3 regions of the Parabacteroides sp. AF39-10AC genome follow, and region 3 is predicted to be linked to each of the others. Evidence: riboswitches for the same ligand, from Rfam matches in the RefSeq annotation. Region 3 holds a riboswitch; each other region holds the start of a gene.
What was found. A riboswitch is a leader RNA that binds a small molecule or an ion and turns the genes downstream of it on or off. The one in region 3 is predicted to bind cobalamin.

Region 1 (3,288 bases), on a different contig from region 3:
ATCCTTTTCTCCTGTCAACAGATAATTCCCGGAGGGAAGCGATATAGGATAAAGTTCGTGGGGAACTCGAGCTATAAAGGTTCTCAATATTTTTCCTTCCATTGTCATTAAATAAAAATGATATCCATCCAAATGCTCCAAAGACAATGTCCCATTTTGATAAATTACCCGACTACCACTTGCGGATAAATATTCATTACTTACTGGATTCGATATTTTTTCTACTGTATAGGTATCTATTATATCCAATCCATTCAGCACCTGTATCTCTATCGTATAAACACCGTCTATGTCTAAATTTTTCAATGGAACCAAAATTTTCCCAGAAGAGCCTTGTAAGCTCACCGCTCTTAATTCTGTGATTATATTACCTTCGGCATCGATTACATAAGTAGCGATTCTTTTATGACCACTATCCTCATTTCTATAAACACGAACTTCATAAGAGGTGGCTTCCTCTACTTTCGGAAAAGTTAAAACAGCATCAAGACCATTGAAATCTATTTCCGGAATAACAACTTCCGTTATCGTTACCTCGCAAACAGCGGTATATCCGCCATCTACCGATTGGGCTGTTATTTTCACCACACCGGGCTTGACACCTGTTACGACCCCATCTTCTACGGTTGCTATGCCTGTATCGGAACTACTCCAAGTAACCTGCTTATTATCAGCGTTTACAGGAGAGATACCAGCTACAAGGGTTGCGTTTGCTCCTGCTTGTAAACGCAAAGAAGACTTATTGAGAGAAATGGATGTTACGTGTATCACTGGGATCTCGGGTTCATCCCCTCCACCTCCAGAAGGTATTGTCGCAGCGACAAAGACATCCCCGGGCTGAGTTCCTTCTGATGTATTCATATTCCCATTCCAACTCCACACATCCCAACAACCATCCGTTAATACACGGCTTGTCGCACCTAAACCAGAATAACTAAAATTCGAGGTTTGACTACTTCTCACAAAATAACTCCAATAACCATAATACCAACCGGCTTGCCAATGAATGCCATTGCTACAACTCCAATAGTCATAGTCATAAGATGGATATCCATATCTTTCCGCATTTATCGGGTGATAAATAACTCCTGTTTGAACCCCTTGCCGAATGGCGGCCGCAACATCCTCTGCCGGATGCTCAGGGTGAGAAGTTTGTCCCAACAGCGGATTTGTGATAGGAGGTTCAAATTTAAACGCATTTTTAGGCTCAGACTTCGCTCCCTCTAGATCATAAGAAATATTAAGTATACTCTCACCATACCCGATTCCATCGATCGTATATCCCATCCAGCCGGTGTATTGGGTGAGCAATACCAATCGCGGATCTGCTTGAGCAATCGCCACGATCATATCATGTCCGGTAGCCTCGCCATCCCAGCGATATCCCCAAACCATGGCATCCGGGCGATTCCCATCATGCCATTCAATCACTAAAGCGGCTTTATTGCTACCATTACCAACCCAATATTGGATGTCATCGAAAGTAAAACTGGCATCAGCTCTTAATTGAGACTCCTGCTTTGTTGAGATATTCCTTGCGAAAGGATGCGGTTGACCTTGAACCAATACCTGCGCATAGGCTCCCACTACGTAAAAAGCCATTACAAAGAAAAAAGATAAAAACTTTCTCATAAGCATAATATTAATGTAAAACTCCAAAAAACAAATACACTGAATGATATAAAAGGACATGGCTTTAACAGGCTAACACAAAATAAATCGTCCATAGTTCCCCACGAACTACGGCATAACTTACCCTATCCAAATTACCTCTTTAGAGCAATGTTCTTTGTATTCCATATTTGAATCATACGCTAAACCCCGGTAGCGTAAAATCGCGGCGGTTATCCGGCATTGGCAGGTCTTCTGACTTACTCCACTTTAGAACTTCCTTCCCGTTCCTTCCGGAAACAGTGGCAATGAGTTGATGTCTAAAGCTTTTTTGGAGCTTACAGCAGCGGGACTGTCCAGGTTTCTCACCTGATTCCCTTTTAATCGCCGTACCCTGAATAAAGTAGGCGAACCAATACGTTGGCAAATTTATAAAAAACAATTCAAATTATCGACAAATTCACAAAATGCTTTCTTCCCCCAACCATCACTGATCATTCATGGGTATTCGCGACCCTCAAAATACATATTTGTAGGTATTGCCGAGACTAATAAGATATCGGATATTTGCTTTCGTTATCAAACTATAAAAACAAATAGAAATGAAGACTATAGGAATATTCTACGGCTCGTCTACAGGAACGACGGAAGGGATCGCGAAACGTATCGCGGAGAAGCTGGGTGTGGAAGACAAAGATATTCATGACGTATCTAACGCTTCTCCCGCTGATGTGGCGCCTTATGAAATCTTGTTATTAGGCTGTTCCACTTGGGGCGCCGGAGATTTGCAAGATGATTGGGATAGTTATCTAGGGAAACTGAAAAAGCTGGACTTAAGTGAGAAAACCGTCGCATTATTCGGTTGCGGAGACTCAGCCTCTTTTAGCGACACTTTCTGTGACGCCATCGGCACGATCTATTCCGACCTGCGAAATACAGGTTGCAAATTCATTGGCGCTGTAGATGCTTCGGGATATTCATTTGACAGTTCCACCGCCTGCATAAACGGTATGTTCGTCGGACTTCCTCTGGATGAAATGAACGAGGACGATCAAACGGAAGGGCGGATCGACCAGTGGTTGGCATCTATAAGGAAAGAAGGAATTGAATAGACGCACACTTTTACATACATAACTGTTTAACCTTAATATTGCAACGTTTGCGTATTCAACTAGATTGGTTTAGATTTATGAAGAGGTATGTGGCTCAAACATACCTCTTTCTTTTCATCTCAGTTTCCTGAATTGTTTCTTTATCCAAAAATAATAGCCGGTTATCGCGAAGATCGTCCCCAACAAGGAAACTAAGCAAGTCAATATACGGGTAGTCATTCCCCCCCACGAGCCGACGTGTACGGAATAAATCCATCCTCTTATCTTCCCCGATTTCGGGAGATCTTTATATAATTGGACTTCCGTAATCTCACCCGTTGCAGGATCAAAGGAGTAACGGTCGCTTCCTCTTGTATTTCCATAACGGGCCGTAGAAACCGTAGCGGAGCCATCTTGGATCGTGATTGAGTTAAAGTCCGGATAATGGCTTTTCAATGCCGATAACACCTCAGCCCATTGTGTGTAATCCGTCTTTTTCTTCGCAGGTTTCCTCGCGCCGGAAGAAGCTGGAGCATGATGCGCTTGAGGCGGGTTTGCACTAATACCGAAGACACTATAAAAGGCA
Region 2 (3,288 bases), on a different contig from region 3:
GAGAATCCGGGGCATGAGTTAGGATGTACCACGCAATTCGGTACGATCTATGGCGATAAGTTCTACCTAGTCTCTAAGCAAGAACGAGATCCCGGGGCAAAAATCACCGGAAGCCGGTTTGCCGTATGCGATGCCAAGACCATGAAGGTGATCAAGGAATTCAAGTATATCGCCCAAAACGCCGAGGGCAAATCCATAGCCGACGGCCGTTCCTATCTTCCGGTAGACGAGCACAAAGGCTATATAGGAACCAGCAACGGTATCTGGATCTACGATAGCGATAAGATGGCGATCGGCAAACAAATAGAAGGTTCCGGAAATCCGAACGCCGATGGATACGGTGAGTTGTATTATGCCCAGATCGGTACCATGGTACGTGCTAACGACCTTGTCTTTGCCGTCCATCAACAATATGGTTTATTAATAATAGATCCGAAAACCGATAAAATTATCCGTACCATCGCCGCCCCGATCGAGAAAGAGACTGTAAAAGGGCTAGAGAAGGAGATTCAACGAGGTTTCGGCTCTATCGTTCAATCCAAGGATGGTACGCTCTGGATCAGCATGACCCAGAATACGGCCGGGGATGGTTCCGCCTTGGAATATATGCTGAACTTGAACCCCTATACCTTTAAGGTGGACACGGTAAAGATCCCGTTAAGCGAGACCATCGGTGTCGTTCCAAACTCTTGGTACGCATGGACCGCCGACGGTTTCTGCGCCAGTGCCAAAGAAAATAAGATTTACTGGAACGGACAACCGAAAGAAGGCAGTTGGTTCACGGGGTATCAAATCTGTGGGTATGATATTGACAAGAAACAATTCTTCCAGCTAATCGACCTCCGAAAACAGGACTGGGATTGGCGCTTGTACGGAACCGGATTTCGCCTTAACCCAAAAACCGACGAGCTATACACCTTCTTGTATCATGAGTTCCAAGATCCTACGCACATGTTAGCTCGTATAAATAACAAAGGCGAAGTGGTACAAGAATATTCGATGATCGTCAACTATTGGTTCCCGGCTATCCCGGTTTTCCCGGATAACGCCGCACCGGTAGTATCTTCCGGTTTCCCTTCCTCTATCGTATTAACCGAGGAAAAGCCAGTCTATAAACTCGCTTTAGGCAATATGGTGACCGATGAGGACAATATGGATGCCGCCATCGTAAAATCAGTCTCATCCGTTACTCCCTCCAGCCCGATTAACGCGATCGTTCGTAATGACTCCTTAATCATCAGTACGACCTCAGATATCAAGGAATATCAGAAGGCTACAATAACCGTCCGCTTCAACTCGAACGGAAAGATCGTCACCAAGAACATGGTCGTAACAACCGAAGAAGCACCGACAAGCATAGAAGAGGTCTCGCAGCCGACCTTGAAAATCTATCCGAACCCGGCGGTTAACTCGATACAAATCAATATCGATACCCCGGCGAAGATAGAGATCTATACATCTCGCGGAACAATGGTCCGGAAATCCACGATCAATCCCGGAGAATCCATCAACGTAAGCGATCTATCCCAAGGCCTCTATTTCATCCGTATCATAACCGGAGGAAAGACAGAGTCTCTACGGATGATTAAGAAGTAAATATAAAAAAAATTCCGTACATTTGCGCCCGAATTGGTTCCGTAGTGCCTATTCGGGCGTACGGATTAAAAGGGAATCCGGTGAGAATCCGGGACAGTCCCGCTGCTGTGAAGCTCTGTTGAACATTCTAATACTACTTTCGCCACTGACGCGATAGGGTCGGGAAGGCATTAGGATGGGAGCTAGTCAGAAGACCTGCCATTCATTTCAGATTCATGTCCTCGTGGGTTAGGACATAGGATACACAGACAATATAAGAACAAAAAGAAAATGATGACAGACAAGGAAGTATTGTTGTTACGGCGCAAACTGGATCTTTTGCTCCGTACAGGAAAGTTGTTGATGGAAAGCGCCGCCGACACGAATCGTATCGAGCGAAACATGAAACGAGTTGCCGCCTTTATGGGGATCCCCGAGGAGAAGTTGCATATCGATATCCGGTGGACCATGATCATGGTAAACGTAAGCGATGAGCGAAACTCATTCTCCAAATTCCAGAAATGCGAGAAGCATGGCATTAACATGACGACAATCTCACAGGTAAGCAAGCTTTCATGGCGGGCGATCGAGCAAGATTATTCCTTGGATAAATATGAGGAAGAACTGGAGAAGATCGTTCACCAACCCCGGAATTATACCCCTTATATCGTAGCTATCGGAGCGGGATTCGCATGCGGAGGATTCTGTAAGCTATTCGGATGCGACTGGATGGCATTCCTATTCGCTTCCATTTGCGCTTTCGTCGGGTTTAGGGTACGGGCCCGCTGTGTCGAGGCTGGACTTAACGTATATATGAGTATCGCTGCGGCCGCTTTCGTATCCACCTGCTTGGCATACGCATCCTCCTTCTCCGGGCTATCCGACACTCCTTATCATCCATTATTAGCCTGCGCTTTATTTATCGTGCCGGGCGTACCCTTGATTAACTTCGTGGATGATATGCTAGACAATCATTTGCTTGTCGGCATCACCCGGGCCTCCAATACGGTCATGATGGTAGCCGCCATGACTTTCGGTATCGCATTCGCCATGCGGGTACTTGTCATGAATGATGTCGAGATAGATCATAAGTTCAGTGAATTAAATATGGTTCCACATGACCCGTACTACATATATGCATTAGCGGCAGCTATCTCCGCCATAGGCTTCTCCATGATATTCAATATTCAACGCCGATTATTATGGGTGGTAGCCGTAGGAGGTATCATTGCGGTATGTACCCGTAACTTTGTGAACTTCGAATTAGGTTATGGTCCTGTGATCGGCTCGTTTATGGGAAGCTTCGTAGTCAGCCTCCTTGCCGTAAAAGCGGTTCATTGGTGCCATGTTCCCAATCACGTATTGACGATTCCATCTGTCATTCCTATGATTCCGGGAGTACTCATGTATCGCTCATTACTGGCATTTATAAACCTGCATGGAGTAGTCGGTGAGGTCACAAACGCATTCTTCAACGGGATCAATTCCGCACTCATCATTCTTTGTATCTCACTCGGTGTAGCTGTCCCGAACATCTTCGCCCGTCGTTACATCGCCAAAGATCGCCAACGACATTTACAAGAGGAACTGGAAAAGCGCCGGGAAAGAGGAAAGTTCATTGAATGGTGAAAAAACTTTTCCATAAAGATTAGTCCGGGAAAAACTATCGCATAAGGATATGCCAAATTGTTTAACACGTTCAATATATTTAAC
Region 3 (3,288 bases):
AAGATGGGTCAGGACGGACACGACCGTGGCGCTAAGGTTGTCGCTACTGGTTATGCGGACTGTGGTTTCGACGTAGATATGGGACCGTTGTTCCAGACTCCGGCCGAGGCTGCCCGTCAAGCTGTGGAGAACGACGTTCACGTAATGGGCGTTTCTTCTTTGGCCGCTGGTCATAAGACGTTGGTTCCGCAGGTTATCGAGGAGTTGAAGAAACTAGGTCGCGAGGACATCATCGTTATTGCTGGAGGTGTAATCCCGGCTCAAGACTATGATTTCTTGTATAAGGCTGGCGTTGCCGCTATCTTTGGCCCGGGTACTTCCGTATCGAAGGCAGCTTGCCAGATCCTTGAGATCTTGTTAGGCGAATAAATAGAGTTTAGGCCTTACGGTTTTTAAATAAAGAGAGGCTGGACAATTGATTTTGTCCGGCCTTTTTTAGTATTGTATGCGGGTTTATGTACTTTTGTAGCGATTATTCAATTAAAAAGGGAAAGAATCATGGGAATCGTTATAGGTATAGATGTGGGAGGTAGCACGACCAAGATCGTCGGCGTGGAGGATAAGAAGATCAAGAACCCGATGTTCGTGAAAGCTACCGATCCGGTAACCTCTTTATTCGGGGCCTTCGGTAAATATATTTATGATAATAACATCTCGCTCTCGAATATAGAGAAAGTGATCTTGACAGGTGTAGGTAGTGCTTATATCGATCAACCTTTATATGGCTTACCAACTGCGAAGACGGATGAGTTCCTTGCGAATGGGCTAGGGGCGCAATATAATACGGGACTGGACAGTCTATTGGTGGTCAGCATGGGAACGGGTACCTCCTTTGTCAAGGTACAAGGCTCCACGATCGAGCATATCGGGGGATTGGGTATCGGTGGCGGAACCATCCTCGGCTTGTCTAAGCTATTATTGAAAACGCATGACTTTCACCAAATAGCGTCTTTGGCCGAGCACGGTTCCTTGAATGATATCGACTTGCATATCCGGGATATTACGCCGCATCCGTTACCCGGCCTGCCGCTGGACGTGACAGCCTCTATTTTCGGAAAAGTGGACGCGAACGCTAAGGTTGAGGATATCGCTCTCGGTATCGTTCATATGGTCTTGCAGACCATCGGGCAAGGAGCTGTTTTCGCCTCGTTAAATGGCGATATCAAGAATATCGTATTGATCGGTAACCTAACTCGCTTGCCACAATGCCCGGATATTTTCCCCCGTCTGGAGGAGATGTGCGATGTCCATTTCAAGATACCGGAGTATGCCGAGTATCGCACGGCTATCGGGGCGGCTTTATGCTATATCAGGAACCGGGAATATAAGGATATTTTTTGTGGAAAGTGTTAGGCTACATCAAAACTTTATGTATCTTTGCTACATGCTTTGTTCCCTTTCGGCAATCGCCGGATAGGGATTAAAAGGGAATCGGGTGAGAATCCCGGACAGTCCCGCTGCTGTAAGCTTCATAAACGGGTTGAGCAATACTGTTGCCACTGTTCATTCAAGTGAATGGGAAGGCGCTTAAGACCGGAAGTAAGTCAGAAGACCTGCAAGGCGTGTATATTTTCGACGGCTTCGAGGAAAGGCCGGAAGAGAACGCAAGAACCGTATCCGGTTTTTACTATTCTTTATCCAAGGTTTTCTTATCAAGTCGTCTCATGGTTTCGGATAATTATTTTGCCATAATAATTAGGGAAAGAAGCATGAATCTGACCGACGGGATGAGCTCCGTGTGTAAGATGCATGCTTTCTTTGCGTTTAAAGGACTGGGGTATTCCGTGAACACTCTATAGAGAATATTTGTTTATTATTAGAAAAGTGCGTTTATTTGCAACGAGTAATTAACAAAAGAAGTATGAATATGAAGAAAATTGTGGGACTTGTTATGGTTGCCTTGCTAGCGTTGATGGCGCTTCCGGCGAACGCTCAGCTTAAATTCGGTATCAAGGGAGGTGTGAATATATCGTCTGTTCATTTCAACTCGGACGTGTTGAAAGCGGATAACGTAACCGGCTTCCAAGTGGGTCCGATGATCGAGACGACCTTACCGTTGGTGGGTGTCGGGATCGATGCGGCAGTGTTGTATTCGCAAAAGGGTTTGGAAACGACCTCGGCTGGCGGGGTGAAGACTTCGATGAAGACGGATTATATCGATGTTCCGGTCAACTTGAAATGGAAATTCGGCTTACCGATCGTCAAGGCGTATCTGGCAGCCGGTCCGTATATCGGTTTCCGTGTAGGCGGTGATAAGTTTTGGGATATCCCGGGTTCCGTAGCGGATCAGGTGAAGGCGAAGAATTTCAGCGCAGGTCTTAACTTCGGTGCCGGCGTGGAACTGATCAGCCACTTGCAGGTGGGTTTCAATTATGGTCTGGGACTGACTGATAACTATAGTATTGAGAAGGTGAACCTCTCCGACGGTGCCGGAAAGAACCGTGGATGGTCTATCACGGCAGCGATCTTGTTCTAAATAGGTGAAAATAAAATGAGAGAGGCTGGGCTTTAGAAGTCCGGCCTTTTTTGTTATTTTTGGGCTCGTAATGAAACACCTGTTTGAATGAAATACGCGGACGTCATACTTCCCCTTCCTTTGGAGAATAGCTATACCTATCGGATACCCGAAGATCTGGAGAGAGCCGTGACTCCCGGTTGCCGGGTGATCGTGCATTTCGGGAAGAAACGATATTATACGGCTATCGTCATGGAGGTACACGACCGGGAACCGGTATCCGATTTTGAGACGAAGGAGATCTACGCTTTGCTGGATGCCACGCCGGTGCTCCGCCGTCCGCAACTCCGTTTCTGGAAATGGATATCTTCTTATTATATATGTAAGCTGGGCGACGTGTATAAGGCGGCCTTGCCTTCCGGCTTAAAGTTGGAAAGCGAGACGGCGGTTACTTATAATGAGGATTTCGAGGCCACCGCCCCCTTGCGCCCGAACGAGCAAGCGGTACTGGATGCTTTTAGCGGGGTTTTGAAATTGACGATCTCGGAGTTGGAGAAGAAGACCGGTCTTCGAAATGTTGTCCCGATCGTCTCTTCCTTGATGGTGAAAGGGGCGGTCGAGGTGAGCGAGGAGCTAAAGCGAGGATTCGTTCCCAAGACACAGGCGTTTATCCGTTTGGCCGAGGCTTACCGGGATGAGACGAAATTACAGGCGGTGTTCGAGGATTTGAAACGAGCGAAGAAGCAAGAGCTTCTGCTGGTCAGCTTCTTGGATTTAAGCCATACCTTGAATCCCGCTTTATCGAAGGAGCTTTCCAAGAAAGAGCTATTGGA

Region 1: another riboswitch for cobalamin. It lies ahead of DW033_RS09230 (Ig-like domain-containing protein); the one in region 3 lies ahead of DW033_RS10925 (porin family protein).
Region 2: another riboswitch for cobalamin. It lies ahead of DW033_RS09170 (threonine/serine exporter ThrE family protein); the one in region 3 lies ahead of DW033_RS10925 (porin family protein).

Annotation. Positions count from the first base shown of each region.
Region 1 is NZ_QTLP01000008.1:38,798-42,085, forward strand. Features, by position in the region: gene DW033_RS09230 (Ig-like domain-containing protein) at 1-1,632, opposite strand, end outside; cobalamin riboswitch at 1,839-2,043, opposite strand; gene fldA (flavodoxin FldA) at 2,214-2,723, shown strand; gene DW033_RS09240 (PepSY domain-containing protein) at 2,838-3,288, opposite strand, start outside.
Region 2 is NZ_QTLP01000008.1:14,950-18,237, forward strand. Features, by position in the region: gene DW033_RS09165 (DUF5074 domain-containing protein) at 1-1,596, shown strand, start outside; cobalamin riboswitch at 1,614-1,814, shown strand; gene DW033_RS09170 (threonine/serine exporter ThrE family protein) at 1,867-3,204, shown strand.
Region 3 is NZ_QTLP01000010.1:77,045-80,332, forward strand. Features, by position in the region: gene scpA (methylmalonyl-CoA mutase) at 1-369, shown strand, start outside; gene coaW (type II pantothenate kinase) at 499-1,353, shown strand; cobalamin riboswitch at 1,373-1,576, shown strand; gene DW033_RS10925 (porin family protein) at 1,868-2,476, shown strand; gene priA (primosomal protein N') at 2,564-3,288, shown strand, end outside.